DNA from 4 places in the Carboxylicivirga caseinilyticus genome. Region 1 is predicted to be linked to each of the others. Evidence: riboswitches for the same ligand, from Rfam matches in the RefSeq annotation. Region 1 holds a riboswitch; each other region holds the start of a gene.
What was found. A riboswitch is a leader RNA that binds a small molecule or an ion and turns the genes downstream of it on or off. The one in region 1 is predicted to bind cobalamin.

Region 1 (8,412 bases):
GTGCATGTCCTTTCAGGAGATAATGATGCCGAACGGCCTGTTTTGGAAAAAGAACTAAAAAATAAAAACAATCTGCATTTTTTTCAGACACCAAAAGATAAACAACAATACGTCGCCGAATTAAAGCAAAAAGGCAAATATGTTATGATGTTGGGGGATGGAATGAATGATGTGGCTGCTCTAAAAGAAGCTCAGGTGGGAATTGCTGTTGCAGATGATGTTTATCAATTTTCACCTTCGAGCGATGCGATAATTAATGCATCAGAGTTAGTTCATTTGCCTTTGTTTATAAAGTTTTCAAAATCAGCTAAGAAAATTGTTTATTTGGCCATTTTAATCTCTTTTTTATACAATGTTGTAGGAATGTATTTTGCCGTATCTGGGCAGTTAAGTCCTTTGTTTGCAGCTATTTTGATGCCTTTGAGTAGTGCGTCGGTTGTTGTTTTTACAAGTTTAAGTGTAATGTTTATAGCTAAAAAAAGACATTTAATCTGATATTATATAGAACAATTCCCTTTATCAGTTTGTATTTAAAGGCGAAAAACCAATGTGTAAATAAAGAAATTAAGACAATAAATTCTGAAATATTTCTATATTTACCTCAGTTTTTTAATTATCATACTAAATGATAACTGATTAGCGAATGGAAATAATTATTGTTTTAGTTATTATAAGTTTATTGGTTGCACTTTTTTTTCTGTCACTTTTTATATGGGCAGTAAAAACAGGGCAATACGAAGATGATTATTCTCCTTCAGTTCGAATTTTATTTGATCAGCAAGAAAGAAAAGAAAAAAAGTCTAACAACAAATCCAAAATCTCAAATGAAGCAAGAGACGTTTTATTACGACAATAAAATTGTCAAGTATTTTCTTTTTGCCACAGTAACCTGGGGGCTCGTTGGAATGCTCGCAGGAGTTTTAGCTGCACTTCAGCTGGCAATGCCTTTTTTCAATTTTGAATTGGAGTTTACAACATTTGGTAGGGTACGTCCAATACATACCAATGCTGCAATTTTTGCTTTTGTGGGTAATGGTATTTTTACCGGAGCCTATTATTCTTTACAACGATTACTTAAAACCCGAATGTTTAGTGATGCATTAAGTTGGTTTCACTTTTGGGGATGGCAGGCAATCATTGTATCTGCAGCCTTAACCTTAGCATTGGGTTTTACAACCGGTAAGGAATATGCTGAGCTTGAATGGCCCATAGATATAATGATTGCGGTTGTATGGCTGGCCTTTGGCTGGAATATGTTTGGTACCATTGTAAAGCGAAGAGTAAAGCACTTATATGTAGCAATCTGGTTTTATATTGCAACTTTTGTAACAGTTACGTTGCTTCATGTTGTTAACTCAGTTGAATTACCTGTTTCATTCCTGAAAAGTTATTCATGGTATGCAGGAGTTCAGGACGCATTGGTTCAATGGTGGTATGGACATAATGCAGTTGCATTTTTCCTTACAACACCTTATTTGGGGCTGATGTACTATTTTGTGCCAAAGGCATCTAATCGTCCTGTTTATTCATACAGATTATCTATTGTGCATTTCTGGTCGTTCTTGTTTGTATACATTTGGGCCGGACCGCATCATTTATTATATACCGCTTTGCCAGACTGGGCTCAGTCGTTGGGAACTGTTTTCTCAATTATGCTGATTGCTCCATCCTGGGGTGGTATGCTAAATGGATTACTTACTCTTAGGGGAGCATGGGATAAGGTGCGCGAAAGTGCTACCTTAAAGTTTTTAGTTGTTGCCGTAACGGCGTATGGAATGGCAACTTTCGAAGGTCCGATGTTATCCTTGAAGAATGTTAATGCCATCAGTCACTATACTGACTGGACACCGGCACACGTGCATGTAGGAACACTCGGTTGGAACGGGTTTTTGACATTTGGTATTTTATATTGGTTGGTTCCTCAGATATTCCGAACAAAACTATATTCACAAAAGCTTGCCAATGCTCACTTCTGGATTGGTACTTTAGGAATACTATTCTGGGTAATTCCAATGTATTGGGCCGGATTAACCCAAAGTTTGATGTGGAAAGAGTTTACAGCAGATGGATTATTGGCATATCCAAATTTCCTTGAAACAGTAACACAAATTCGTCCAATGTACTACATGAGAGCATTTGGTGGATTTATTTACCTGATGGGAGCTGTGTTGATGACCTATAATTTAATTAAAACAGCACGTTTGGGTAAATCAGTTGCCAACGAAGAAGCCACGGCCATTGATGAAACTTATACCCCTAAAAAGCCGGGTGAGAAATTCCATGGATGGCTGGAGCGTAAACCGGTTCAGTTTATGGTGCTTTCCCTGGTAGTTGTTTTGATAGGTACATTCGTTGAGTTAATACCAACATTCCTGATAAAATCAAATGTTCCGACTATCTCGAGTGTTAAACCATATACACCTTTGGAATTGCAGGGACGGGATATATACGTACGTGAAGGTTGTTATAATTGTCATTCGCAAATGGTAAGACCTTTCCGTTCAGAAACAGAACGTTACGGCGAATATTCAAAAGCTGGAGAATTTGTTTATGATCATCCATTCCAGTGGGGATCGAAACGTACAGGTCCTGATTTGGCCAGGGAAGGTGTTATGACAGGTAAAATATACAAACCAGATGCATGGCACTTTAATCACATGTTGGATCCTCAGGTGCTGAACGAAAATTCTATCATGCCAAAATATCCATGGTTAATCGAAGATGATGCCGACATTGCAAGTATCCCTGCAAAGATCAGAGCAATGCAAACATTGGGAGTACCATATGAAGAAGGATATGATGAAAAGGCTGTTGATGACTATATGGCACAGGCTGATAAGATTACAGAAGGTTTAAAAGCTGCAGGAATTGAAACTAGCAGTGAGAAAGAGATAATTGCACTTATCGCTTATTTGCAAAGACTTGGTACAGATATTTATAAAGTAGTACCAGAAGATGAAACAGCAGATTAATTGGTAGGATTATGAAATTAGTAAGACATTATCTGGAAAATATTGCTGGTATTGAGATATACCCTATTATATCGTTTATTCTTTTTTTTACCCTGTTTTTATTTATCACATGGTATGTAATAAAAATGGATAAAGGTATGATTGAGGAGGTTTCAAACTATGCCACAGATAAAGCTGACGAATTACCGGAAGAGAATCAGAATTAACTAAATCTATAAAAGACAACTTTAAAGAGTAATGTCTTTAAATATTTTCGTCTATGGAAGAGAATTTGAAAGACCAAAAAATGCCCGAGGTTGATCCGTTAACCAATGATAAATTCGTACCTGAACACGAGTTTGATGGTATTAGAGAATTGGCTAACAATCCTCCGTGGTGGCTGACATTTATATTTATTTTCAGCATTTTGTTCGCCTATGTTTATTTGGCTAAATACCATTTTTTTAGTGATGGTAAAGTGGGTCTGAATGAATACGAGGCTGAATTGTATGCTGTTCAAATGCAGGAAGAAGCCGCTGCAGGTGTTGAAGCCGTTGCGGCAGAAGGAGGCGGTGGAATTTCCATTGAAACAGTTAAGGTTGACTATAGTGTTCCTTTGACTGCCCAAACAGACATTGATAAAGGCGCTAAAGTTTTTGCCACTAATTGTGCTGTTTGTCATTTAGCAGAAGGACAAGGATTGGTTGGACCGAATTTAACGGATGAATACTGGATTCATGGAGGTAGTTTTGAAAATATAATGACAGTGATTAATAATGGTGTAATTGAAAAAGGAATGATTGCCTGGAAAGGACAAATTTCAGATGCTCAAATACATCAGGTTGCCAGTTTTATTACAACTCTGCAAGGAACCAATCCTCCAAATCCTAAAGCACCTCAAGGTGAAAAGTATGTACCGGCAGCAGAATAGTTGAAAATACATTTCTCAAATAGTAACGGGTAATGTATTTGCATTGCCCGTTTTTGTTTCCAAACAGAATTACTATTTTTAAAGATGCTCAAACTGAACTAAATCCATATTCATGACAAATGATAATAACCCGACATTTCGTGATCGAATTGTCACAATGAATGAGGAAGGCAAACGTAACTGGATATTCGCTAACCAACCCAAAGGTAAGTATTATAATGCCCGAACGATTGTTGGAATCATATTACTGACCTTTTTATTTGCAGCTCCATATATTAAAATAGATGGTGAGCCATTACTGTTGTTTGATATTATACATCGGAAGTTTGTTTTATTTGGAGTTGTTTTCTGGCCTCAGGATTTTCATTTATTTGTTATTGGCTTAATTTCTATAATCATTTCAATAGTAACATTTACTGTTGTTTATGGTAGAGTTTGGTGTGGTTGGGCTTGTCCTCAAACAATATTTATGGAACTTATTTTCCGTAGAATTGAATATTGGATTGAGGGGAGTGGAGATCAGCAACGGATTAGAAACAACGGAGAAGATACCTTTGATAAGTTCTGGCGTAATAGTCTGAAACATGCCATATTTATATTGATTTCTCTGGTTATAACACACACCATGTTATCATATTTTGTGGGTGTTGAAACGGTTCAGAAATACATAGAAGGTTCTCCTACAGAAAATTTTAGTGTGTTTGTTGCACTTATGATTTTTACTGCGGCATTTTATTTTGTTTTTGCATTTTTTCGTGAACAGGTTTGTTCTTTGGTTTGTCCGTATGGGCGATTACAAGGTGCTTTGGTGGATAATAACACATTGACTGTAATTTACGACTACAAAAGAGGTGAGAACAGAGGCCCGATGCGTAAAGATGAGGATCGTAAAGCTGTTGGTAAAGGAGATTGTGTTAATTGTCATAAATGTACAACTGTTTGTCCGACCGGAATTGACATTAGAGATGGTATTCAACTTGAATGCATCAATTGTACAGCATGTATTGATGCTTGTGATAGTGTGATGGAACGTTATAAATTACCAAAGGGATTGATCCGGATCACTTCAAAAAACAATATAGAAAATGGACAAAAGTTTCGTTGGACTCCAAGGGTTATTGCATATACCACCTTGTTGGTTGCATTAATCGGAGTTTTAGTTGTACTGTTTAATCTACGATCAGATTTTGAAACAACCATTTTGAGGGTGCAAGGATCATTATATCAAACCCTGGATGATGGACGTATTAGCAACATTTATAATTATAAGATTGTTAATAAAACCACTAAAGAAGCTGACCTGTCAATCAAATTACTTTCTCCTGAAGGAGAAGTGCAATTGGCGGGACATATGATGAAAATAAAAGAACAGGAAAAGCTTCAGGGGGCCTTTTTACTGAAATTATCAAGAGAACAATTGAACGGTGCCAGTACGAAAATTATGATTGGGATATATGATGGTGATGAATTGATTGATACAATTGAATCAACTTTTGTAGGGCCTAACTAATCATTAATAATAATATTAATATGAAATTTAATTGGGGACACGGTTTAGTGGTTGTTATTCTGTTAGGTATTACCGGATTTTTATCCTTGGTTTATATCACAACCAGAGAACGCATTGATATGGTAACCGATGAGTACTATCCAAAGGAATTGAAATATCAGAACCAGATTGAAAAACTGAAAAATTACAATGCATTGTCTGATAAAGTCAATATTAAAGTAAATGGAAATTTAGCAGTAGTATTTCCTAAGATCACAGATAAACCTGATGAAATAACCGGTAGTATTCATATTTATCGTCCATCCGATAAACGATTAGACATAGAAAAGGAAATACAATTGGATACTGCTTTTATCGCTAGTTTTGATAAAGAGAATTTCAAATCCGGTAAATACGAGGTTATCATTGAATGGGGAGCCAATAATCAGGAATATCTTACAAAACTTCCGTTATTTATAGACTAAACTAACTATCATGGGTATTTTAGAAGGATTTGTAATTGGTTTTTTTGGCAGTCTGCATTGCGTTGGAATGTGTGGTCCATTGGCATTGGCACTTCCTTTGCCTGTCAAATCAGTATGGCAAAAAGTAATTGGAGCCCTTTTGTATAATATTGGCAGAGCTATAACCTACAGTATCTTGGGTTTGATCTTTGGTTTTGTGGGAGTTGGTCTCAAGCATTCGGGAATTCAAAATATAGTTTCTATTGTTTGTGGTGTAATAATGATATTATCAGTTGTTCTTCCCGGAATAATAAAATTGCCCAAGGGAAGTAATAAAATAACCAATTCGATTTATGGTACACTGAAGAAGAAAATAGGAGATTCCCTTAACCGCAGAAAAATAGGTAATTTGTTTATCATTGGTATTCTAAATGGGTTTCTTCCTTGCGGACTGGTTTATGTTGCAATATCCAAAGCTGTTTTGTCGTTAACTCTTGCTGAAAGTGTATTATCCATGTTTTTCTTTGGATTAGGAACGCTTCCCATGATGTTCGCGGTTGCTTTTTTCTCCGATATTATAAAAAGCAGATACCTCTATCATCTTAAAAAGTTTATTCCCGTGTTCATAATCATTTTAGGTATCATCTTTATTCTTAGGGGAATGAATCTGGGTATCCCTTTTATCAGTCCGGATATGAGTAAGCCAACTTGTTGTCATTAATGATTGTTGCTATTTTTTGAGCATCACAAGAAGAAATATATTTATATGAACGGTAAGGATATAAAATCTAACTGGTTAGAAAATAATTTAGTTTCAGATACTTTAGCATAAAAAAAACCATTACTTTTGCGATCAGATTGGTTCAAAGGGTGTATATCTGCACTCTGAGATAATAGGGAATGCCGTGAAAATCGGCAACAGTACCCGCTGCTGTAAGTTCCGATCCTGAAATAATCAGGATAGTATGCTACAACCAACATAGCCACTGTTACCTTAAAAGGTTCCGAATGGGGATAAGTTTCTATCAGACAAGAAACAAAAACGGGAAGGCGGTTTGTAGTCGGAATAAGTCAGAAGACCTGCCAAATAACTTAATTTAAGCTTCGGGAGCTAGGCAATCACACAAGATAGGTTTACCTTTTCTTTTATGATACCGGCTTTTTGATAAAGTATTGGTGAATGTTTAAAACTATTGTAGTTGGTTTATTGGTGTTTTTGGCCATAATGGATACAAAAGCTGAAGGTGAGGTTAAAGATTCATTGCCAGGTTATTTACAACACTATGATATAGAGTCGGTAGATGTTGTTGTTACTAAACTTAAACAATATCAGGTTGGTTCGAAGAAGGAAACTTTTACTCCGCTACAAAAAAGCTCCGTAGAACAGGGAAGTCTTACTGAATTAATCTCAAGATATCAACCTATTTACATTAAAACTGACGCGGGAGGATTAGCCTCTTTTCGGTTCAGGGGCACATCAGACAATCATACATCAGTGCGTGTTCGCGGCATTGAATTGAATTCTCAGACTTTAGGTAGTTACAATGCAAATAATGCTCCTGTTTTTCTATTTGATCAGGTACAAATTAGTTTTGGTAGTTCTTCTGCAACCTTGGGTTCAGGCTCTATTGGGGGAAATGTAAGGCTTGAACTTCAGAATAAATTTAAAAACGGAGTGAATGGTGAAGGAAAAGTTTCACTGGGTTCTTTTGGTGAATATATGGCAGGAGCAAAAGTTTTTGCAAGTAATGGCCGGTTAGAATCAGTTACACGTCTTGTATACTACGAAAAGGAAAATGATTTCCCATTTGAAAATACAGCCTATTATAATTTTGAAACAAGATCTTATGATCGCGATAAGCAGAAAAATGCCCGAATAGAAAATGCTAATCTAATACAGCAGTTGAATTATAAATGGGACGATAACAGAATGTTATCATCTGTAATTTGGTTGACAAAAAACCGACATGAGGCACAGCCAAATATGGCTGAAAATACAAATCCTAATACCAGATATATTGAAGATCAGAATATAAGAACCTGGATTCAATATGATCAGAATTCTCATATTGGCAATTTTTATTTAGGAGGAGGTTATGTTTTTGATGATAATATTGACTACAGTAGTAAAGAACAAAAAATTACTACCCAACGATGGATAACTGAAGGAGGTTTAAAAAAGGAAAAAGACTGGTTAAGCATGCAACTGGGTTTACGATATCTATTCATAAAACCTGATGTGTATGCCTACGATGAAAGTATTTCAGAATACAGAACTTCTCTGTATGCATCTTTATTAGCAACTCCAATTGATTGGTTGAAATTGTCGTTGAACCTTAGACAGCAATTTGTAAGTCGATTTAATGCTCCTTTTACACCTGCCTTGGGGTTGGAGATGAGACTAATCAATAAAAATAATCAAACGCTTAATTTATTCGGTAATATACAAAGAGCATATCGTATACCAACGTTAAATGATCGATACTGGGGGCAGGATGGATATGAAGGAAACCGAAATATTAAACCTGAAGATGCCTTGAGTGCAGAGTTGGGGCTGGGCTACTTATTTTCAGATAA
Region 2 (8,412 bases), on a different contig from region 1:
AAATACCCACCATTTCATTTTCAGAACCATCTAATGCTATGATCTTTTCAGTTAGATACATAAGTCCACCACACTCGGCATAAACAGGCAAGCCCTCTTCAACCTTATCCTTAATCAGGCGCATTAGCTTATTATTGTCAGACAGCTGTTGTGCAAAAACTTCAGGATATCCTCCACCTATATATAAAGCATTACACTCAAACGGTAATGATTCATCATACAGAGGACTGAAAAAGTATAGCTTTGCTCCCAACTCTTTTAACAATTCCAGGTTATCCTGATAATAAAAGCGAAAAGCTTTGTCGTATGCCACACCCAGATGTAAATCAGAGAGATCAATTTTGGGCACTGAAAAGTGAACATTTTTGTTGAATTCAAACTCTGAAATAGCTGATAAGGCTTCTAAATCAATGGTAGTTTCCAGAACATCTGTTAATTGTTGCACTTTACTTTGTAAATCCTCAACTTCTTCGGCTTGAACCAATCCCAAATGACGACTCTCCAGCGAAAAATCTTTATTGGAAGGAACATATCCCACACATTTTACACCACACTCCTCCTCAATTATTCCTTTCAGAAAAGAATAGTATTCTTTACTAGAGCAATGATTTAAAATCACTCCCTTAACATTTGAATGAATCCTGTAATTTTTAAAACCACTTACAATTGCACCAACAGACTGGTACAATCCTTTACAACTAACAACCAAAACAACCGGTAAATTCAGTCGTTGACTCAGTTCATATGTACTACCTTTCAAATCAACACCCAAACCATCATACATACCCATTACACCTTCAACCACAGCTATATCCTTACCTTCAGAATGTTTCTGAAACAAATGACTAACAGCATTATCAGGAAGTAAATAGGTATCCAGATTATAAGAAGGCGTTTCGAGTATTTTCTGATGAAATAAAGGATCGATGTAATCGGGCCCGGTTTTAAATGGGGCTACCTGATAACCCTTGGCTTTAAGCAACGACATTAATCCAATTGAAACAGTCGTTTTTCCACATCCGCTATTAGTACCTGCAACAATAAACCCTTTCATTTTTAGCTTTAAAGTTTTGATAATTATTAATTCAAGCTTACTTCCATTAATACACTTATTAATGAAAAAAGAAAATGAAGTCACAGATGGTTCATTTTGCTTTTATTCCCGAAAGCTTTAAGTAATGGCAGGTCTTCCGGCTTATCCTGTTACTGAAGCCTTCCCGTTGTGCAGAGCAAAACAGTGGCAATGGTTTTCAATAACATTTAACGGACTTACGGCTGCGGGTACAGCTCCGGATTATTCTTGATTGAAGCACCGGATTCCCATATTAAGGCATTCTCTGAAAGAGAAAATCCACCAAAACGCCCCGAAAATACAAATTTAATTGTGAAAAGAATAACATGAGTAAATTAGTGAACAGGTCTCATTCGAAAGAAAAAAAATCCGCGAAGTCTGTAAAACAAATCTTCGCGGATCAAACTTAAAATTACGGATTGGTTATTTTAATTTCTTCACCCTTTTGCCAGTCTTTGTGTTCTTTGGTGTAATACAAATAGGCACAACTTGCCGGAGCGGTATACGTACCAGCCACCTCGGCTTTTAAATCAAGATTAATTGTTTTAACAACAGACGAAGGCATTTCGCGATAATACAAAACAAGGTAATTCTGATGTATTTCGTAATAATCAAATACATTCTCTTCCTGCATTTTTTTCAGTTGCCAGGGCTGAACTGATAATCCTGATGGAATACCCACCATAGTGATTGTCATGGGTAAGCCCGATCTGGTTTTGTTCTTCAGCTGAACCGATAAACGAACCAGATCATTTATCTCACATTCCGATTTCATCAGGTTAGTTTTCAACTGAACCTTACATTTCTCTGATGAAACAGGAACTGTTTGCATCCATTGGGCATTAGCCGTAAACGAAAGTGGATTCCTGACTCCTTTAAACTCCAGATTAAATGTTTGCACTCCTGATGACAGATACTGTTCAAGACTATCCAGAATAATTAATTTATCCTCAGCACTAATTTTGCGTGTCAGCATCTCCTTATTATTTATCTTAAGCACTAATGATCCGTTCTCAGGCATCTTATTTACAATGCCTGCATATTGCGTAATGGCTTTCAAGGAAAGCACCGTTGCCTGTGTGGATCCAAAACCTCCAAAACTACGTGCACCCAAAATATAGTCCATTAACGTAAGTAACTCCGTAAAATACTCATCACCGTTTTTCATCAATGCCATAGCCGAAAGAGCTGCCGTTTCAACCTGAAGTGATTTACCCCAGGATCGAACTATCGAATGATTGGATTTTAAATCTTCTACTCTTCCTTTTTGAAGCTTCTTGATGATATAATCTATGAGTTGTGTAGCTTTTGCCTGATCTTTTCTATTCAGACAAGCATTTGCCATCAAGGCCATACGGTATGCATCTTTGCTTCTCATAGCCTCTTCAAAAGCCGTGGTAAACTCAGCTTCATAATCCTTAATCGGAAGACCTACCTCAGAAAAAGCATAAACCATATATGCATTGCTTACCTCATCAGAAGCACCTGAAAAACCATATTTTCCCTTATTAGTATCAAAACCACCTTTACCATTTTTTCTACTTAACAGCCATACAATGGTTCGTTTCAACATTGTATCATCCACACCATTGTATACCTGCTTCATATCGTAGAATTCCATCAACCCAAAAGCTGTTAACCCTTCGTGTGGAGGTGTTTTTCCAAACCACTCAAAACCGTTCTCCTTTGTTTCATAACCAGCTAGTTTTTTATAACCTTCATCAATGAATTTTATGGTTTTAGCTCTCAGTTCCGCATCAACATTAGTTGTTTCTTCAAGATATTTCAAAATGAGCACATTCGGATAGGTGGAAGCACTGGCCTGTTCAAAACATCCATGTGGCTGACGGATCACCGACTCAATTCCATCCATCACTTCGGCTAAAACATTATTATAAACCGAAATGCTCATATGTTCACTCTTATTTACAGCTGAGGATAAATCAAAACTGAATTCTGTTTGGATGGCTCTGGATGAGTAAGACATCTCAGCAGGAAAACCTTTGCTTACAATGTTGGTCTCTGCCACTAGTTCTGTTTGATATTGCTCATTACCAAAGCTGAAGCTCAAACTATCTTTACCCGTTTTGGAGCCTACATTAAACTTCAAAATCACTTCTTTAAAAGACTCTGAATCAACTTCCACAATAGATACTGGCTGATCCTTTATATTCCATGATTGTGGATAATCAACTTTTAATTCCCCTTCAATACTGTTTTCTGTATTATTGGTTATCAAAACAGCCACTTCTACTTCATCCTCAAACGTTACATATGGAGGTACTTTTGCTTCCATTTGCAGAGGCTTTTGAACGGAATAAAAACCTTCTGTTCGCCCAATCAATCCATTATTACCAATTCCTTCCACGGTGGCTCTGAAAGTGGTAACTTCATCAGTATTCACAAACTCAACTTCAGCATTCCCATTCTCATCAGTTGTTATCGACGGATTCCAATAAACCGTCTCGCGCTTGTCAAATCCCTTTGATTCTTTATTACCATAACGAGGAACATAAAATTCTTTCACTTTTTCAAAATGATAGCCACCTGATACAAAGTTCTGAGCCATTTTTCGTGAATATTTACGTTGCCTGTAATAATGACCGTAATTACCTTTTTTGGTATTTATAAAAATAACTCCATTTGCCCCCCTGCAACCATAAATAGCAGATGCAGAAGCACTTTTTAAGACTTCGATTTTATCTATTTCATTGGAATTAATATTATTCACATCAGTTACAGGAATTCCATCAACCACATACAGAGGAGCATTATTTGCTGATACAGAAGACACACCTCTGATCATTATGGATGAATTAGCCCCGGGAGCACCTGATCCATTAATGACCTGTACCCCGGCAACTTGCCCTTGCAAGGCATAATTTACATCTGAACTTACTCTGTTTAAATCTTCGGCCCTGATACATGTAACAGCTCCTGTTACACTTGAAGACCGTTGAGTACCATAGCCAATAGTCACCACTTCATCCAGAGCGACAGCATCTTCCTCCATCGACCAAGCCGCTGAAACACGTTTCTGTTCAGATGCTGAAACAATAACCTCTGAGTCTTCAATGAACTCCTCTTCCATCTTCATGGAGTTATTAACATTCCGGGTTTCTGAAATCAATGCATTAACTTGTGCAGTTCCAAAGATGGTTGGAGAAACCACAGAACGATTTACTACATTATTAACTGACTGACTAATGTTTATATTAACGTATTTATTCTTTCTATCTAAGGATTTTGCAAAAATCTGCAGATAATTATAATTATCAAGACCTGATACTGAGAATCGTCCCCCTTCGTTGGTTATGATTTTTGAGTATTTCCTGTTCTCATTATCAATCACTATTACCCGTGACTTAACACCCTTACCGTATGAGTTTACGATTCTGCCTGATACCCGATCATATCGTTCAGCTTCAGTTAGGCTTTTCTTTTCCAGCTCCAGGACATCCTTCCACACAAACCTTCTCCAGCCTTGTGTAAGCAGTAAATAATCCATCGCTTCAGCTGCCTTTTCTTTTTCAGGATTAAAGTAAAAAGACGGCTCATAAATCTCTCCTTTCACTTCGGACGACAACAATAAATACGACAAGATATTATCCTGTTTGTCATCAGCAAAAGTCACAATTTTATCATCCACAACAGCCAGAGAGAAATTACCTGATACAGGTTCACCCATTTGATCCCTTACTTTCATCGACATCTTAACTCTATCACGCGGGGCATACGTTGTTTTATCAGTAGTTATATCAATACTGAGTTTGTTTTCAGGAAATACATAAAAGAGTCGCTCTGCCAAAGGTCTTTCAAAATCATCAAAAACAGTTATTTGTGCCACACCTGAAAGCTGTTTCTTATCAAGCCTGATGTTTTCGGTGATCTTACCTTTTTTAAGCATTCTGCTTTGGGTGTACAAAATTTCACCTCTGGCTTGTACAACTATGTGTACTTTTTCCTCTACATTAGAGTAAATCGAAAATTTATATTCATCGCCTTCTCTTCTATTCAGATGAAGCACAAAGCCTTCAGCATCTGGTTTTGGAAGATAAAACGACTTTCGTATGCCAGCAGGTTTTAAAACAATAGCTCTGTAAGTTTCATTTGAATCAGGAACAAAATCAAATGCACCCATACCCTGATGAAAACTTGCGAATGTTTTAATCAATTTGTCTTTACTATCTCTAATCTCACCTTCAACATCGGCTGGTTTCCCAAACTCATTCAGGGCCTTAAAAGCCATATGACATGGTAACATTTCAACAGCATCTCCTCCCTCAGGAAAAAATTGTAAATCAATTACATTTAATACAATCGGTATTGATCGAGATATTGATTCGTTACGACCTTTATAACTAAAAACAACATTTAAAACTCCATCTGATGAATTTAGCTTATCCGGAAGAATAAACTGAATGCTCGCATTCCCTTCATCATTAGTTAAGGCAATATCCTTTTTAAACTCTGCTCCTTTAAGCATTACAGAAAAACTCAATTGCCTGTTTGCAACAGGTTGATTTTGTAAATCACGAATATTGATACTGGCAGATACAGTGTCTCCGGCTCCATACGCTTCTTTTTCAAAATCAAGAACCGATAATAGATTAGGCTTGATGATGTTCTGAACCTGTAACTTCTTTTCAAAAACCAACTTCTCTCCAAAATTCTGCATCCAACGAGTATAAGCTTTCAAATGATAGAGTCCACCCGGGGCATTTTCAGGCAGAAATAAATGAGCCTTGCTTTGGCCATTTTTTACCATAAACTTCTTACGTTGCGAAACAGAACCTTTAGGGTCGATTAGCTCGATATAAAGAACTGTACTGATTTCTGATGCCTCGTATGTAATCCCATCGACCAAATAACCGGAAATCCAGATATCATCGCCCGGCTTATAAAATGTTTTATCAGTATGCAGATATGCCTTCTCAACAGGATAGTACAGATTAAATTCTACCAGACGCTTCTTCAAAAAACCAATAAACAATTCATCAATTCCGGTAAACGAAAATAATCCAGTAAGAAGCGGCAATAGTATTATAAGAGTCAGATATTTATATGCTTTCATATTATTCAGGTTTAGGTAAGTTGTTAAAATGTAACTTGTAGCGTTAATCCATAGCGTCTTATCTGCGGACTGTTGAAATAATCGAGCCCCATGGTATTGCTATGTCCCCATAAGGTGTTGGAAGCCAGATTACCCTTGTAACGGGATAAAGTAACCAGGTTATTGGCAATAGCTGTTATTGAAAGATTTTCCAATCCCCAACGTTTAACAGTGTTAACATTGAAGTTGTAAGTAAAATACAATTCCTTCAATACCAGTCGTGAACCATCCTGAATGTAATCTTCAGCAACGCCAGTAACACCATATCTTACCCATCGGTTATCTGCAACTGATCCATCATCGGGAGCAAACGAAACCAGTTTATTATTTACCTCTCCATTCTGATTAACTCCATCAAAAATGTAGTTCCTAATCTCCCGCTCATCTGCCGTTTTTTGTGATACACCGTAATAATCCAGGGTAGCCTGTGTTCCGTTCCATACATCACCCCCAATAACAGCATCCAGAGTAAAGCCAAATTCCATTCCATTAACAGAAAACTCATTGGACAGCCCAGTGAAAAAATCTGGATTGGGATCACCAAGTACCGAAGGAGAAAAATCAACCAATGGAAATCCATCAGCCCCTATCACTTTCTTTCCTTCCGTATTTCTAAGCCAGCTATTGCCCATTATTACACCCGGACTATGATCTTTCACAAAAGCCGTATGCACATCAGCAAAACCAGCCAGTGTAACTGGTGCCTCGTATTTACTTTTTGATACTTTTGATTTGATCTGTGACATCGTTAAACTCACATCCCATTTAAAAGAATTATCCAATATGCGGGCAGATAAGGTTTCTTCCCAGCCATTAACCTTAATATCCCCTAAATTTTCAAAAACCAATTCATCATTATTTAAAACAGGAAAAATACAGTTGCGACGACGATTCCAATAAAAAGAGGTAGTTGACTGAAGTGCTCCATTTATAAAGCTTGATGTAATACTAAAATCAAGCTTCGAAACAATCTCGGGTTGAATTGAAGTGTGAACATTGATTTCCTGGTCTTCGAAATAACGATTAAAGTCAGCTACATTATATGCAAGTGAATTATTCAAACCAGCGCGGTAATCAAGGATATACTCGTTCACCTGGCTTACATAATCAAGCTTCAGTTTAAAACTTTGAAAAACATTTTGTGTTTTCCAATAAAAAGTACGATCAAACCAAATGAAAGGAGAAAATGATACGTCAAAATTAGGCCTGTAATATACTTTGTCACTTGTTGAAGAAGCGTAAATATTAAGACCCGCTTTTGCCACTAAAATATCATCATAGTTCCGTGAGTATTGCAATGTTGGATTTGCTGTAAAGATGTTCCTTACCTGTTTATTATTCACAAATTCAGAATTGTTTACGGCAAGTTCTCTATTATAATTATAAAACTCGGCTCTTATGGGAATATTGAATCGAAACTGATATCCAAATAAATAATTCTCTACAAATGCACCAGCAAAATAATTAACAGCTTTATCATTCCGATTACTATTAATTCCACCTAAATTTCCTACAGTTCCTTCTGGAAATTTTAACTCTCGTTGATTTTCAGAATATTGACCGGAAAAATCTGCTTTTATTCGTCCCATTGACCAGTTTTCCTCAAAATCGACATTATACAACAATGACTGATGTTCATTTCTGTCGACACCTTTCTGTACAAACAAATAAGGGTTATCAAGATGTGTAGGAGACGCACTCCGTATTGAACCATCCGGATGATAAATTACTGACTGGTCTCTTTGTGCATCCTTGGCTGACAAACCAAAACTATTATCAAACGAAACCGGAGTAAGATAAGTTGTTGAAAGAATTCGTGATTTCATAATACCATCACGGAAATTATCTTTTGAAGTGTGATAAATTACATTAGCTTTTATCCGATCGTTCCAATCCAGCTTTGCATTAAAACGATGACTTTGGATATCCTCACCCGGCAGTACTCCTGAACTTAGTAGGTATCGGTAACCAACATCAATATATACAGATCCTAATGTATGGTAGGATGCAATATCATACGAATTAGTAAAACCAGTTTTGAAAATATTGGTTGGATCAGATACTATTGCTGACTCTCCATTACCATCGCCTTTAGCAACCAACGAACCCCTGACATCATCTGGAGTGGCAATCCCATCATATTCAAGATTTACCAGTGGAGGTCCCCATGAGAACATCTCACCTGTTGAAGGACCTTGATAAGTTAGCAAACCATTCAATGGTCTTC
Region 3 (8,412 bases), on a different contig from region 1:
TCCTTTGGTCATTGGATGTGTGATGTTTTGATGTGTGATGTAAATCTGGATTTCTAAAAGTCTAATGGTCTAACAGTCTATTGTCTAATGGTCTAACAGTCTATTGTCTAACCGTCTATCAGTCTTCTTCTTACTTTGATAATGAAAGATCAGGTGTGGTTTCATATCTTCGGAGCAAACCCATTCGGCATTCACCCTGAATACTTCTTTTAAAAGTGCCGGCGATAACACTTCGGTTGGAGTACCATTGGCCACAATTTTACCCTCATCCATTACCATCACATGGTCGGTGAATTCACTCACCTGATTCAGGTCGTGCAATACGGTAACAACCGTTTTGTTTTGAGTGTCGGCAATCTCACGCAACAGTTTCAATACTTCAATCTGGTGATAAACATCGAGCTGCGATACCGGCTCATCCAGAAACATAATAGGTGTATCCTGTGCCAGTGCACGTGCTATGATGGTACGCTGACGTTCACCACCACTAAGGGTTATTACTGAACGATGACGGAGGTTTTCGATATCAGTAAGCTGAAGCGCTTCCTTAACTTTTTGTTTGTCTTCCTTGCTTGGTCCGGTAATACCCGAATAATACGGGTAACGACCCATCATCACTACTTCTTCAACCGTAAAGTCAAATTCAAGCAAGGTGTTTTGAGGAACATAACTGAAATAATGTGCTTTGTTTTCAATTTCCTCCGGTAGGAAAATCTTACCAGATGATGGCTTTTTGATTTGCAGCAGCGATTGTAATAAGGTGGTTTTGCCCGATCCGTTGCATCCGGCTATACTGTAAAAACAACCTTTGTAAAGCTCGTGCGATACGGTATCCAAAATTTTTTCATTACCCACTTTGTAGCTCAGATCTTCGAAAGCTAGCACGATGGAGCGTTTTTGTAATTCCTTCTTTACTTTAAACATGGCGACGGCTTTTTTTGATTAGAATAAAGAAGAAATAAGGAGCTCCGAACAAAGCGGTTATGCTGCCAACAGGTAATTCGCCCGGTTGAACAAGCGTGCGGGCCAGGGTATCAGCTATAATCAGAAAAACACCACCCCATAAGGCAGATAATGGTAGTAATCGTCGGTTGTCGGCACCAATTAAGAAGCGCACCATATGCGGTACAATCAATCCTACAAAACCGATTACGCCACTGTACGACACCACAATGGAAACTGACAAAGCAGAAATAAGCAGGATGATGGCCACTTTTTGTTTAACATTGATTCCTAATGAATGGGCTGTTTCGTTTCCCATGGCCAGTAAATTCAGGTCTTTACAGTATCTGAAAAGCATCACCAGCGAAAAAAGTACCACCGGACAAACGATATAAATTTGTTTCCAGCTTATGGCATTAAATCCGCCCAGCATCCAAAAATAGATGCTTTCCATTTGTTCGCGATTAATCACCAGTAACAACGAAACAACGGCACCCAGCATTAAACTCATGGCAATACCGGCCAGTAACAAGGTGTTTTGTTCCGACTGTTTTAGGTTAAAGGCAAACCAGTAAACAATGGCCAGTGCAGATGCTGAACCCAGAAATGCAAAGAAAGGAATGCTGAACATGCCGGCCTGAAGTCCCAGAACAATGGCAATGGCTGCACCTACTGAAGCTCCGGATGAGATGCCCAGAACATAAGGATCGGACATGGGGTTGCGAAATACTGATTGAAAAGCACCACCGGAAGCGGATAAGGCCATTCCCGCAAGTAATGCCATTGCAATACGTGGCATTCTTATTTGTAATACAATCTGCCCAATTCCGGCATCAGCCTCGTTAGGGTTGAAAAAGCTCATCCAAAGCTGCGATAAAGAAACATTAGACGGCCCCAGGGTTAATGCTATAAAAGAAAGTAGCACTAACACCACCAGTGTTAGTGCTACTATCCATTTATATTTGGCAGATGTAATCATGCAATGAAATTAGTTTAAACTCAATTGAATGCCAAGTAAAAAATATCTGCCTGGCATTGGGTAGTATTGTCGGGTCTGATAATTTGTATCCCAGATATTATTGATTTTAAAGGTCAGTGCAGTTTCTACCTGTCCATCGAATCGTTTTTCGAATGACAGATTACCAATGTTATACTTTGGCATTAAAGTAGAATTGCTGGCTGATGTATATCGTTCGTCGACAAAACTGTGAGCGTAAATTAAGCGCAAACCTCTATATTCTCCAAATACGGCAGCAGCTGTTTTTGATTTAGGAACATAAGGCAGCAGATTTTCCGTGTCAGGATCAACGGCATCCTGGTTGGTATAATTAATGTTGCAACCAATGCTGGCTTTGTTGATTTTGGTGTTTATACCGGCATGTATTTCCAGTCCCTGAATCTCTGCTTTATCCTGATTAAATACCGTCCAGGTGCCGTCTTCAAGTTGTCCCCAGCTAATCCATTTTTCAAGGCTGTTTTTAAACCAGGTAGCCTGCACCTGAAATTCGGTTGAAGCAACAGTTTGCTCATAATGCAGACCGGCCTCATAGTTAAATCCGGTTTCGGCTTCCAGATTTGGGTTTCCAACCTGAGTTCCCCCCGACCAATATAAATCGTTGAAGGTTGGTATACGATAGCTGGTTCCGGCTTTTGCTTTGGCTGATAATCCGCCCACTATTTTTTGTGTCAGACCAATATTGCCAGTGATGGTGAAATCGCTGTCACCGGCTTTTTCGCCACGTCCGTTTAAAGTCACAAAGGTTCCGCTTTTTTTGTTCTTAATACCAAACGAAGTAAATGTGGCAAAACGATTGCGACCTTTTTCGCCTTCGTAAGAGCTCGATTCAGCTTTTTCGTAGGTGTAATTCAGTCCTAAATTCCACTTTAACCAGGGGGTGAAGTTAAGATCCAACTCCGCCTCGTTGATAGAAGAAAGTCCTGTTGTTTTGGTGGTATCAGAAGTAGATGGTTTTTGATAATTGGTTTCGGTAGAGAATAAAGCTGTTCGAACGGTAACAACTCCATTTTTAAGGGGTGCTTTCCATTCTGCTGCTCCACGTATAGCCTGGTCGCGTTGTTCGGCATCCGAAGTTTTTCCTCTTGCCATGTCGCGTACTGTTGGAGCAATTTGCTTATCCACATCCTGGTACCATAAATGTATGCTGATGTTTTGTCCGTTCTTCAATCGAAAATGATTGTTCGACATCACTCCAAACTGATGCATATTGGCATTAGGCAGGTCTTTATCCACGGTAGTTGTTACCCCTGAAGAAGTGTAATCTCCGGTAAACGGAAAGTCGTTATCGGCCTGCTGATAATAAGTGCGTAAAACACCGCTGTAATTTTTGTTTCCGTACTGAATACCTGAAGCTCCGTTGAATCGTCCAAAACTACCGGCATTGATGGTCATAAACGATTTTTTGGCTTCATTGTAACGGGCTTTGTTATTAAGATAAATAACACCGCCAACGGCTCCACTTCCAAAAAGGGCAGAGTTTCCACCCATCTCCATTTTAATATCATCGGAAAACAGTAGGGGAAGGGTTGATATGTCGGTGCCGCCATTGGCGATGCTTTGTAAGTTAAAACCATTCCATAGGATAGGGGTTCGGTTGCTTCCAGCACCCCGTGCATTAATACTGGATGATCCTGTTCCGTAAGCATCAATGTTCATGGGAGAAAGGAATTGTAAAACTTCATCCATGCCCAGTGTTGATCTTTGCATTAAAAGTTGTTGATTAGGCTGATAAACAGTGCTGCCAGCATTGAAATTGCTCAAACGGTTTTCGGTGATGTTCACCTCAGTTATCACAATTAATGTGTCGGTTGATTGGGCAACTGGCTTCAAAAATGCCATGCCTGATAAAAAGCCACCAATAAGGAGACGTTTTAAATAATTCATTTTACAAATAATTTATTCAATGGTTAAACTATTTGTAGCAGTTAGGAAAATGGAGAAGATAGATAGATTTGTCTAGAATTACCTGTCTGTCTCTTCGCTTTTACTCCCGAAAGCTACGATACCTTTGACTATGGCAGGTCTTCTGACTCACTCCTGAAAGACGCCTTCCCAATCGCGTGAAACGATCAGTGGCAAGTAGTGCCTTTCATCAAAATGGAGTTTACAGCAGCGGGTACTGTTCAGGATTTTCACCTGATTCCCTTTCAATCCGATTTGAATGACCGGATTTACCGTAATCGGTCGCAAAGGTAGAAAAGATTTTTAATGCGCAAACTTAAAATATAAGTGTGTGGTATATTTTATAAAATTATCAGGCTATAATAAATGTGAAGGATTTGTTATTACTGATTCATCACTAATCTATTAACCAACTTCAATTGCGTCCTAAATAATATTTGATAATGAAAGAAAGCTACTGTGTATAACAGGCCTCAGTTGGCGAGCAAAAAAACAAGGTTGAATTGACGATTAAAAATCGTTTACTGTTTGAGTTGAGCGTAGTCAACGAGTTTAAACGATTTCAGTCAATTGACCGTAGTTTTTTTAGTGAGACAGGTGTAGCCTTGATTTTCTTTGCTTCGTTTCTTGCATCAAGGCAAGAAATGAAGTCGGGTTTGGGCGAAGCGCCAATTTGAAAAATAATTAGGACAGAATTGAACCAACTTCAAGAAAAAGTTTTGGATTATTTATGGAAATTAATGTAAGTTGGTAATCTCAAATATGAAAAAACCAAACGACCTCATTGAATCAATTTTAAAAGTTTAATTAAATCCAAATTAGCAATGAACCGGATAAAGAATGCCTTACGTTTAGCCTTACTGTTTGTTAGTTCACTTGTATATGCTCAGGATCCGATACCTCAAACCTATTGTAATCCGCTTGATATTGATTACACTTACATGATTTATAACTCCGCCTGGAATATTTCTTATCGTTCGGGAGCTGATCCGGCAGTGGTTGAGTTCAGAGGTGAATACTATATGTTTGTAACGCGTTCGTTTGGTTACTGGCATTCAACTGATTTGGTTAACTGGGATTTTATTCGTCCGCAGCAATGGTTTTTTGAAGGTTCCAATGCACCTACGGCATTTAATTATAAAGATTCTGTTATTTATTTTGCCGGTGATCCTGCTGGTTACGGAAGCATTCTTTATACCGATGATCCTAAATCCGGCAAATGGTCTTCTGTAGCATCCATTTCAAATAATATACAGGATTCAGAGCTTTTTATTGATGATGATGGAAAAACCTATTTGTATTGGGGATCATCAAATGTTCATCCTATTAAAGTAAAACAGCTGAATAAAGATGACCGAATGCTTCAGATTGGTGAACCAAAGGACCTGATTAATCTTAATGAAGAAGAGCATGGATGGGAACGCTTCGGTGAGAATAACTTTCATCCAACCATCAAAGAAGGTTATATGGAAGGTGCCTCCATGACCAAGTATAACGGCAAGTATTATCTTCAGTATGCTGCGCCCGGCACTCAGTTTAATGTATATGCCGATGGTGCCTATATTGGAGATTCGCCAGAAGGACCCTTTACCTACATGGAAGGCAATCCGGTGAGTTTTAAACCCGGTGGATTCACCAATGGTGCCGGTCATGGAATGACCGTAAAAGCTACTGATAACCAATACTGGCATTTTGCAACCATGGCATTAGCATCCAATTCTCACTGGGAGCGTCGTTTGTGTATGTTTCCAACTTATTTTGATGCGGAAGGTATCATGCATTGCAACACTCATTATGGCGATTATCCGCGCTTTAGTCCCGATCATCCAACAAAAGCCGGACAACATTGTGGCTGGATGCTATTATCGTACAAAGGTAAAACCACCGTATCAAGTTCGGCTTTACAGATAAAGAAAAGTACAGCTGATGATGGCGAATTTGATATTGAGGAAATGAAAGTGGAACATACGCCAGATGGCAAAATCATTTCAAAGGTATTAACTGACGAGAGTCCTAAATCCTTTTGGGTAGCTGGCTCCAATGATGCCAACCAATGGGTAGAGATAGAAATGAACCAAATTGGAAATGTATATGCTTTGCAGCTCAATTATCACGATCATGAATCAGGTATTTATACTCGTGTTGACGGTTTACGTCATCGTTATATAATTGAAGCCTCGTTAGATGGTGCTAATTGGCAGACCATTGTAGATAAAAGCAATAGTTTTAAAGATACACCCAATGCATATATAACGCTGAAACAACCTGTAAGAGCTAAATATATACGGTATAAAAACATTGAGGTGCCGGGTAAGAATCTGGCCATGTCGGAGATACGTGTTTTTGGTTTAGGTGAAGGTAAAAAGCCGACCAAAGTATCCAACTTTACAATCAGCCGTGAGGCAGACAGGAGAGAAGCCGTAATGTCGTGGAATGCTGTAAAGGGGGCTCAGGGATATAATATACGTTGGGGAATAGCACCTGATAAGTTGTATCACTCATGGTTGGTTTATGATCAGGCAGAACTTAAAATACCTTCGCTGGATAAAGCAACCGGTTATTATTTTTCAATTGAAGCTTTTAACGAAAATGGTATCTCAGTTTCAACAAAACCTGTTATGGTAAAATAGTGTTTTATCGTATAAAGAAAATATATTGTAAAGTTATCGAATTGTTCTGGCCTGATTTTTGTGTTAAGAATGGTTAATTAATTAGATGTAATATTAAAAATAACAGATCATCCAAAAGTGGTTGGTTTAAATGAATAATCTATCAATTAGTTTTGAACTTAGTCGGTTTGTAGCATAATGATTAATAAGAATATATCTTCAAAAATTAATCAAAATTGACCTGACGTAGTGTTTGTTAATGATTTGATTTATAATCTATCATAGATAAATTAAATCATGAAAATTATTGGATTATCACCATTAGTTTAGGTTCAAGATTAATACAAGTCGGTTAATTAGTTAAAGAAATAATTATATTTAAAATTATAAACATAAAATACAACCTAGCATAATATATTATGAAGAAATTTCCATTATTAATCCTGCTAATGTTTGTTGCCACAAATATGTTTGGCCAGACTTCGAAATTGGAAGAAAATGCATTGTACAATAAGTTTATGTCTAAAGAATTATCAAAGGAGATGTATTCTTCTTTTGCTGTGCGATGGAATAAAATTATTGACGACTTCAAAGAGTATCCCGAACTACCGTTAGATGAAGACAGTGTGGTTCATTATACATATGTAAGTGATTTCCCTGGTGTCAATAAAGATCATTTGTTCAACCAGTCGATGGAGTTTCTGGCCGTTAAGTTTGGCCTTTATCCTTCATTCATGTATGCGAACAAGGAGGATGGACGAATCATTTTTGATAATAGCTTTGAATTAATCGACAACTATACAGGTTTTTATACAGGTATCATCACTATTATTGATGAGAAGATTGTATTTGAATTTATCAACTTGTCGTATCAGGCCTTTTTTAAGGGGCATTATTCCGGAAATGTTTGGGTTGAGGATAAGACGGTTAACACCGGCATTGACACAGCTTATCCGGTTATTTTAAAGGATCCTGCGCATTGGAGGTTATATCTGACTTTATTTGAAAAAACAAACAGTCAGATATTGACTCAGATAAATAGTTTCAGAAGTTTTCATACCAGCTATCCACTAAAACGAAAATTATAGCTATCAGAAGTAAAAACCTATCCTAAACCCTTATTAATGAAAAAAACAATTGTACTATTTGTATTGCTATATTCAGTAAATACTTATTTGCATGCTCAATCATCCGATTCTGAGGTGACCAAATTTAAACTTGGTTTATCTTATTCATCGTTTGGCAGTAATGATGTGTTTCGTTTTAATGAATTGATAGGAGCTGCCAGTTATGACGGAGATAATTTCTATAACATCGGGTTGATATTTAGTAAGCCATTGAATTCTTGGCTTGAAATGGAAACAGGACTGGAATACTCGCAACAAAGTATTTTAATTACACCTGCTTACGATCCGCAAAATGAAATAAAACCCTACAATGAGGATTTTGGACTGATTGAAATTCCGGTACTTTTGAAACTGCGCTTTTTAAAGTATTTGTTTATTAATGGAGGAGCATTAATCAGTTTTGATACCAACGCTACAATGTCGGTTGACAGTCAGAATGGTTTAGGAGGAGTAATGGGAGTTGGTGCACAATACGATTTTAAATGTGGCGCCGCTGTCTTTGTTAATCCTTACTTTAAACTTCGTGCATTGATAGGTACCGAAAGGTATCAACAACATGTAGCGGAATCAGGCACACGAATTGGGTTTACTTATAACTTTTAAAATATGAGTTCTTTTTCTATTGATCCGGTTTTTATCATCATAATTGCAGTTGTTGGTTTAATTATCTTTTTGGTTGCTTATTTTAACAATAATGCCCGTGTAAAGCGGAAACTCAAAAAGGCTCCTGTTAAACGGGTATCTTCTTTTTATGCCGGCGATGTAGCTAAAGTGGTTGGTAAAGTTGAATTGGTTGATGAACCATTAATAGCCC
Region 4 (8,412 bases), on a different contig from region 1:
TAAATACAATTTAAATACGAATTACAGATAATTCACTTACTATTTTTATAAATAGTATAGTCATTTCTAAACTATATTTTTTTATTAACCATCGGAAATTAAAGACTAACAATCGGACTTCTCATATTATAATTACTATTTTTGAAGCCTTGCTTTAGCAATTGGGAAAATGTAAAGATGAAACAAGTATTATCGGTAGTCTTATTTATAGTATTCATTAGTTCTTGTAAAGACTCTTCTAAAAAAGAAGCTGATCAGGGAATAATAACTTATGCCATTACTTATCCAAAAGAAATAATGGGACAAGGATTCTCAGCTTTTCTGCCAGGAGAAATGACAACTACCTTCAAAGACGAAAATTTCAAGATACTTATAAAAGGAGAATTTAACATCTACAATTTAGAGTATATATCCCGATCAAGTGGAGATACCTGTTTTACTTTACTAAAAATTTTAGACAAACGACTTTTTTATCCACAAAAGGACACAGAGGATCTAATATTATTTGAGAACAGTAAAAAAGCAAAAATTACTTTAGTTAAAGATTCAACTAAGATAATTGCAGGTTATAATTGCTTCATGGGAACAGCATCTTTCTATGATAAAAATATACCTGACATGGTATTCTATTATACAAAGGAAATAAATTTCACCTCGCCAAACGCAAATACTCCTTTTGAAGATGTTCCCGGACCAATGCTCGAATTTAGAGTTAACCTTCAGGGTATGGATTTAGCTTTTGAAGCAAAGAATGTTAAGCTAAAAAACATCAAAGACGACGAGTTCATAATTCCTAAAAATTATCGGGAAACGGATCCTGATGAAATAAAAGAAATCGTTTCTTCGTTAATGCAGTTGTAAGCCTTATCATTTTTTTAAAGATTTTTGCCTGAATTCATTTTTTGGCAAGGCTTTTATTATTTTTGTGACAGGCAAGATCCGATACAATTTTTTATTCCTATGGCCAAAAAACAAAAGAAGCAAAAAGTAAAAAAAACACCTCTTTCCGATAAATTTAAATTATGGCTTGAAAACCTTCGCCATTTCAAACTAAGATTTATTGCAGGTATCATAACTATTGGAATCAATTTCTTTTTATTGCTGGCTTTTTTCTCTTACCTGTTTACGGGATTTGCAGATAAAAGCAAATTTGATATTCCACTCTGGGACTTAATTTCAGATGCTGATATTACTGTAGAAAACTGGACAGGTAAATTTGGTGCCTATCTGGCTGATTATTTTATAAATGACGGTATTGGTATTGCTGCATTCTCGTTAATACTAATCCTATTCGTTAGTGGTTTCAGATTATTAGGCGCCAGGATTTTACCATTAAAAAAGACCCTTTATCATTGCTTCTTTATATCTGTTTGGCTATCTATCACTTTAGGTTTTTTCTTTGCCTCTGGTACTGATAGTCAATATTTACTTTTAGGAGGTGCACATGGTTACTTTATCAGTAAGTGGTTGTCTGCTTCTATTGGATCGGTTGGTACATTCATTTTATTGATGGTTAGCCTAATCGTATACCTTTCAGTGACATTTGAAGCATTCTACCGAGCAATGCGAAAACCATTTAATAAAACCATTGAATCTGAAGCTGTTGAAACTATAGTAAGTACAAAAGAAGATATAAAAGAGGTTATTTCATCTAATGAAGAAGAAGAAGAGGAGACTGAATTCGTTACTTCCGTAAAAGAAGAAGAGATCGAGGAGGAAGACGAAATAGTTAAACCAATTGATGAAGTCGAAGCTAATAATATTCAAACCAACTCTGCTAAAGAAAGTATAACAACTATTGAATTAGATACTGAGGTTAATTCTGAATTAAATGGCGATGAATTCGATCTTGACTTAAAGATTGAAAAACACGAAGATGAAGAGATATCTGATTTTTATGATGGAGAACCATTGGGTGATTACGATCCAACTCTGGACCTTTCTTCGTATAAGCTTCCTACCATTGAGCTATTAGATGACCATCGTAGTGACAATGGCGAGGTAACAATGGATGAATTGGAATCGAACAAAAACCGGATTGTTAAAACGCTGGAAGATTATAAGATTCAAATAAAAAACATCAAGGCTACGGTTGGACCTACTGTAACGCTTTATGAAATTGTACCTGCACCGGGAGTTCGTATTTCAAAAATTAAAAATCTTGAAGACGATATTGCTCTTTCTCTGGCTGCTTTGGGTATTCGTATTATTGCTCCAATCCCGGGAAGAGGAACTATTGGTATTGAAGTTCCCAATTCAGAACCTGAAGTGGTATCAATGCGTTCGATCATCAGTGCAAAAAAATTCCAGAATACAAAATATGAGTTGCCAATCGCCTTAGGAAAAACCATCTCTAACGAGACTTTTGTTATCGATTTGGCCAAAGCACCTCACATGCTTGTAGCCGGGGCTACGGGACAAGGAAAATCGGTTGGATTAAATGCGATTATATCTTCTTTGCTTTACAAGAAGCACCCTTCGCAATTAAAGTTTGTAATGGTAGACCCTAAGAAAGTGGAACTTAACATCTATTCTAAAATAGAACGCCATTTCTTAGCAAAACTACCAGATGAAGAGGAATCAATCATCACCGATGTACAAAAAGTGGTTAATACTCTTAACTCTTTAGCCATCGAAATGGATAATCGTTACGAGTTATTAAAGGGAGCTCATGCCCGAAACATTAAAGAATACAATCACAAGTTTGTTAAGCGAAATCTTAATCCAGAAAAAGGTCATCGTTTCTTACCATATATCGTAGTTATTATAGATGAGTTTGCTGATTTAATAATGACAGCAGGTAAAGAAGTAGAATTACCTATTGCTCGTATTGCTCAGCTTGCACGTGCTGTAGGTATTCATATGATTATTGCCACTCAACGTCCATCGACCAATATTATTACAGGTGTTATTAAAGCAAACTTCCCTACCCGGGTTGCCTTTAAAGTTGCCTCGATGATTGACTCAAGGACTATTTTGGATTCTCCGGGAGCCAACCAGTTAATTGGTCGTGGTGATATGCTTATATCTCAGGGAAGTGATTTAGTAAGGGTTCAGTGTGCTTTTGTTGATACACCGGAGGTTGAGCGAATAAACGATTATATTGGCGAACAAAGGGGCTATACTTCTGCTTTCCTTCTTCCTGAATATTCTGGTAGTGATAGTGGAGGAACTGAACCCGGAGATGTTGATCTTTCAAAAAGAGACCAGATGTTTGAAGAAGCAGCCCGTATTGTAGTTGCCAATCAATCAGGATCTACATCTCTTATTCAAAGGCGTTTCTCCATTGGTTACAATCGTGCCGGTAGAATCATTGATCAGCTGGAAGCAGCAGGTATTGTTGGACCATTTGAAGGTAGTAAGGCTCGTCAGGTTTTAATAGCTAATGAACTGGAGTTGGAAAGGCATCTAAGTCAGTTTAATTAATTTTGGAATAATAATTGATAAGAATATAGAAAAACAATTTATATGAAGACATTCTATTCATTTCTACTTTTACTCGCAATAGCAGTTGGAGCTTCTGCTCAGTCCGCAGAAAAAGCAAAGGAAATTCTTGATAAAGTATCAGCCAAAACAAAAGCATATCCTTCCATTATAGCCGATTTCTCATTCAAAATGGAAAATCTGCAGGAAAATATTGAAGAGATATATGATGGCTCCATCATATTAAAAGGTAATAAATACAAAGTATCGTTAATGGATGTTGACACCTATTACGATGGAGAAGTTCTTTACACACATATGGTTGAAGCAGGTGAAGTAAATATTACAACCCCAGATCCAGATGATGAGGAAACACTAAATCCGGCTACTATATTTAATATATATCAGGATGGTTATAAACTTAACTATGTTGGTGATGGTGTTGCTGAAGGACGTGATGTACACGAAATTGACCTGTATCCTACTAATCGTGATAAACCTTATTCAAGAATTAAATTACTGGTATTTAAAGATGATCTGACATTATTTTCATTTCGTCAGATGGGAAAAGATGGCAACAACTATACAGTAATTGTTAAAAAGATGATTACTAACAAACAAGTTGATGATAAGAGTTTTGTCTTTGATTCTGCTGCCAACCCTGATGTTGATGTGATAGATATGAGATAATAATTAATTCAAGCATAAACTCAAATCCTGTCTATCGGCAGGATTTTTTTGTTATTTTTGCCACTTATCCAAAAATCTACATTTATCGATTTATTTAACTGTTTGAACTAAAACAGATAAATTAAGTTTACAGGATATGGAAGCAATATTGACCTATACAATCGACTTTTTCAATTCATTGTTTGACCTGCTTAAGGCAATGTCACCTTACCTTTTATTGGGTTTTTTCTTTGCAGGCATTTTGAAGGTTTGGTTCCCACAAAGCTGGATCGACAGATTCATGGGAAAAAGCAATCTTGGATCCGTTGTAAATACAGCCATTTTAGGCATTCCCCTCCCCTTATGCTCTTGCGGTGTAATACCAACCGGAATATCGTTTTATCGTAATGGCGCATCCAAAGGTTCAAGCGTTAGTTTCTTAATTTCAACCCCTCAAACAGGTGTTGACTCTATTATGGTAACTTATTCATTATTAGGATTACCGTTTGCCATTATACGTGTTATTGTTGCCTTAATTACAGGTGTATTAGGAGGTGTAGCCACCAATACCATCGCAAAAGATGATAAGGTAGACGCTTCTAAATCAGGCGAAAGTTGTGAATCGGATAAGATGGGCACCAAACAAGGCTGGAAAGGTATCTTTCGATATGGTTTTTATGAATTTTTAATGGATATTGCCAAGTGGCTGGTAATAGGCATTCTAATTGCTGCTGTATTAGCCGTACTTATTCCTGATGATTTCTTTGCTAATTACCTGGATAATGAACCATTAAGCATGCTGATCATACTTCTTGCTTCAGTTCCGCTTTATCTTTGTGCTACAGCATCAGTGCCTATTGCAGCAGTTTTAATGCTAAAAGGGTTATCACCAGGTGCAGCTTTGGTTTTATTAATGGCAGGACCCGCAACCAATGCTGCCACAATTACCATCATTCAAAAAGTATTTGGATTAAAAACGCTTATCTCCTACCTCGGTTCAATAATTTTGGGAGCTATGGTTTTCGGTACTTTGATAAATGCCTTTTTACCCCGTGAATGGTTTACTCTAGCCGAACATGCCATGCACGAAGGGCATCGACATGAGCTATTACCAGAATGGTTTCAGTTACTATCAGCCATCACCCTTATTGCCTTAATAGTGAATGGTTATATTCAAAAATATCTCAAAAAACAAAGATTAAAAAAAGCCACAATTCAAACGGAACGACTTTCAAAATCAATCATATTTAATAACAACAATAAACCATCGGCAGGAGCGCCTGTTGTTCCTGTTTTTAACACATCATTTACCATGGCAAAACCTACTGTTAAAACAACTTATATTGTTGAAGGAATGACCTGTAGTCATTGCAAAATGAGCGTAGAAAAAAATCTAGGAAAATTAGATGGCATTGCTTCTGTTGAAGCTGACCCACAAAGTAATCGTGTTATTGTGGAAGCCTCTGAACAAGATAATGCAATTGTTGAATCTACAATTGAATCCCTTGGTTATTCGTATAAAGGATTAGCATAAAACTCGATAATAATATAAAAGCCCTGCAAACTAAACCATCTGTTTGCAGGGTTTCTTTTTTATTGAAATATCATCAAGTAAACAAAACTAGTCAGTCGTGCTTATTCATAAATTGAATCCTTTACAATTCTAAAACCAATATACCCTTCACGAACATTCTTGTCTTTAAAAGTCTTTAAAAGCTTATCGTCACCACTTTTCCAGGAATTACCCATTGCTATATTTTCACCATTCTCATTACTGCTCGAAATCCATTCCGAAACATTCCCATTCATGTTAGGAACTTCCATTTTTTTAACTTTCTGACTTTTCACATTATCAACCTTACTGCTTTTGACAGATGGACCAGGACAATATTGTTGAGCACAATACCACTCAGGCAATGTTGCTAACCGATAGCTCATTTGGGTTGGTTTACCTTTTTTCATCAATTCATTGTTTTCGATAGTTGTTCGCCAAATACAATAATACATTGCACCTTGCCTGGTAACCCCAACTACCGGATAATCGTCATATTTTTTGTCGGTAAAATAGTTTTGGTATAGTGTATACTCTTCACTGTTGATTGGATATTCATTGGCCATTGCAAAAGTATCTATCAGATTCGATAAAACATCTGCCATTTTGCATGAGACAATATACGATTTCAAGTCTTTTCTTAGTTCTTCAAAGGGTTTCGATTTCAAATCCACCCATTCAAGATTTCCATCAGGGTGTGCTTTCAAATAATCAACAAATGTTCTGAATTCTTTATTCGTAATCTCATTACTAATAAAAAAGGAACGCAAACTAACTTTTACTTCTCTGCTATCTGCTGAATTTTCATCCTGAAGAATTATTTCACCAGCTGGAATGAAAGTCATATTTTTTAATTTACTCTGCCCCAATGTCAAACCAGACCAAAAAAGCATTAATAGAATGACTATTTTTTTCATAGTTTTAATAATGTTGTAGTTTAATTATTATGTAATATTCAGAACTCCTAAATCTAACATTTATTGCTTATTTCTCTTTTAAATTAAAATGCTGATATCAAGTCCCGTATTGATTCATTTAAAAACTGAGTTTTGAAACATGAACATAAGCCACGGTAATGTAATAAACAACATTCATCTCATTGCATACCAATCTTACTTGATATGTTCACTGTCTATCCTTGCGGCACTACTTACTATCCTGAGTCTTCAATCGTCTACACAAACATCGACCATTACACATCCTAACCTCACTACGTCCAAATCTTTTTATTACTTTTGCATCACTAAGGTGCGCAAGCATAATAGGGAATCCGGTGCTCAGTAAGATGATATTCCGGAGCTGTCCCCGCAGCTGTAAGTCTCAATGTCAATAACATTATGTCACTGAATTTTAGATTATTCGGGAAGACGTTATTTGATAAGGGATGAGCCAGAATACCTGCCTTAGCATATAAACTTCGGGGTAAAGTAGTCAGATGCGCACGCTTGTGCTATTAATTCTTTCCACTTCCCTCCTGAAGATAATTGTTTAACTTTTAATGCATAAACAATGCAGGAGATTCAAATCAAAGGTATTGATCACACATTAGATCAAGCAATTACTGAAAAAATTAACGGTAAAACAAAACCGTTGGGTTCATTGGGCCAATTAGAAACCATTGGCGCCCAAATTTGTCGCATTCAACAAACTTTACATCCGAAGCTGAACCAACCGGCCATATTAGTTTGCGCGGGTGATCATGGTATAACCCACGAAGGGATTAGTCCTTTTCCGCAGGAAGTAACCTTTCAAATGGTAATGAATTTTCTTGCTGGCGGAGCAGCAATTAATGTATTCAGCCGTCAACATCAGATTAACCTTTTGGTAGCCGACACCGGTGTTAATTACGACTTTGAAGCTAATGATCAATTAATAAACAAAAAAGTAGCTAAAGGAACACGTAATTTTGCCGTTGAACCAGCCATGACATTAGAAGAATGTAGCCTAGCAATGCAAAATGGTGCTGATATTGTTACAGAATTACATCAAACAGGTACCAACATAATTGGTTTCGGTGAGATGGGCATTGGCAATACAACCTCTGCTTCTGCCCTTTTGTGTAAATATGCCAAAGTAAAACCAATTGATGCATGTGGTGCAGGCACCGGATTGGATGACAAAGGCATTCAGCACAAGGCCGATGTAATAACCAAAGCTCTTGATTTACACAAAAGCATAACTGATCCATTAGAAATTTTGGCTTGCTTTGGCGGTTTTGAAACAGCTACCATTTGTGGAGCCATGTTAAAAGCAGCCGAATTGAATATGATTATTATGGTAGATGGATTCATTGTAACATCAGCCTTACTGGCGGCTTACGCAATGCAACCACAAATACTGGACTATTGCATTTTCACGCATCAGAGCAATGAAAAAGGCCATCAATACATGCTTAAACATTTACGTGCAAATGCCCTTTTAAACATAGGCATGCGCCTTGGTGAAGGAACCGGAGCAGCAGTTGCATACCCATTGATTCAATCTGCGGTTGCCTTCATTAATGAGATGAGTAGCTTTGCTGATGCGGGCGTAAGTAACAGATAACACTATAAGCTATTAGCCGATAGCTATTGGCTAATAGCCTATTTCTCTTCTATCTTATAACTTAATAATAGCCATGAAGGAACAATTCAACCTTATATTAACTGCATTCGGTTTTTTTACCCGAATACCGATCCCTTTTAACATTGCATTTTCACAGGATAATCTGAACAAATGTAATCGTTATTTTCCTCTGGTTGGATATTTTGTGGGAGGATTATCAGCTC

Region 2: another riboswitch for cobalamin. It lies ahead of ACRD62_RS07470 (cobyrinic acid a,c-diamide synthase CobB); the one in region 1 lies ahead of ACRD62_RS11240 (TonB-dependent receptor).
Region 3: another riboswitch for cobalamin. It lies ahead of ACRD62_RS19055 (TonB-dependent receptor plug domain-containing protein); the one in region 1 lies ahead of ACRD62_RS11240 (TonB-dependent receptor).
Region 4: another riboswitch for cobalamin. It lies ahead of cobT (nicotinate-nucleotide--dimethylbenzimidazole phosphoribosyltransferase); the one in region 1 lies ahead of ACRD62_RS11240 (TonB-dependent receptor).

The regions. Positions count from the first base shown of each region.
Region 1 is NZ_JBNGOX010000019.1:19,233-27,644, forward strand. Features, by position in the region: gene ACRD62_RS11200 (heavy metal translocating P-type ATPase) at 1-495, shown strand, start outside; gene ccoS (cbb3-type cytochrome oxidase assembly protein CcoS) at 644-856, shown strand; gene ccoN (cytochrome-c oxidase, cbb3-type subunit I) at 825-2,972, shown strand; gene ACRD62_RS11215 (hypothetical protein) at 2,984-3,178, shown strand; gene ACRD62_RS11220 (c-type cytochrome) at 3,232-3,882, shown strand; gene ccoG (cytochrome c oxidase accessory protein CcoG) at 3,995-5,392, shown strand; gene ACRD62_RS11230 (FixH family protein) at 5,413-5,856, shown strand; gene ACRD62_RS11235 (sulfite exporter TauE/SafE family protein) at 5,867-6,556, shown strand; cobalamin riboswitch at 6,678-6,937, shown strand; gene ACRD62_RS11240 (TonB-dependent receptor) at 7,016-8,412, shown strand, end outside.
Region 2 is NZ_JBNGOX010000010.1:91,003-99,414, reverse strand. Features, by position in the region: gene ACRD62_RS07470 (cobyrinic acid a,c-diamide synthase CobB) at 1-1,054, opposite strand, end outside; cobalamin riboswitch at 1,164-1,374, opposite strand; gene ACRD62_RS07465 (TonB-dependent receptor plug domain-containing protein) at 1,485-6,146, opposite strand; gene ACRD62_RS07460 (carboxypeptidase-like regulatory domain-containing protein) at 6,170-8,412, opposite strand, start outside.
Region 3 is NZ_JBNGOX010000047.1:36,392-44,803, forward strand. Features, by position in the region: gene ACRD62_RS19040 (cob(I)yrinic acid a,c-diamide adenosyltransferase) at 1-12, opposite strand, end outside; gene ACRD62_RS19045 (ABC transporter ATP-binding protein) at 85-924, opposite strand; gene ACRD62_RS19050 (FecCD family ABC transporter permease) at 917-1,921, opposite strand; gene ACRD62_RS19055 (TonB-dependent receptor plug domain-containing protein) at 1,931-3,844, opposite strand; cobalamin riboswitch at 3,960-4,154, opposite strand; gene ACRD62_RS19060 (family 43 glycosylhydrolase) at 4,687-6,492, shown strand; gene ACRD62_RS19065 (DUF4468 domain-containing protein) at 6,891-7,559, shown strand; gene ACRD62_RS19070 (outer membrane beta-barrel protein) at 7,596-8,201, shown strand; gene ACRD62_RS19075 (hypothetical protein) at 8,205-8,412, shown strand, end outside.
Region 4 is NZ_JBNGOX010000061.1:5,808-14,219, forward strand. Features, by position in the region: gene ACRD62_RS21175 (hypothetical protein) at 178-861, shown strand; gene ACRD62_RS21180 (DNA translocase FtsK) at 961-3,426, shown strand; gene lolA1 (outer membrane lipoprotein periplasmic chaperone LolA1) at 3,469-4,113, shown strand; gene ACRD62_RS21190 (permease) at 4,250-5,626, shown strand; gene ACRD62_RS21195 (SUMF1/EgtB/PvdO family nonheme iron enzyme) at 5,728-6,561, opposite strand; cobalamin riboswitch at 6,874-7,064, shown strand; gene cobT (nicotinate-nucleotide--dimethylbenzimidazole phosphoribosyltransferase) at 7,154-8,188, shown strand; gene ACRD62_RS21205 (adenosylcobinamide-GDP ribazoletransferase) at 8,262-8,412, shown strand, end outside.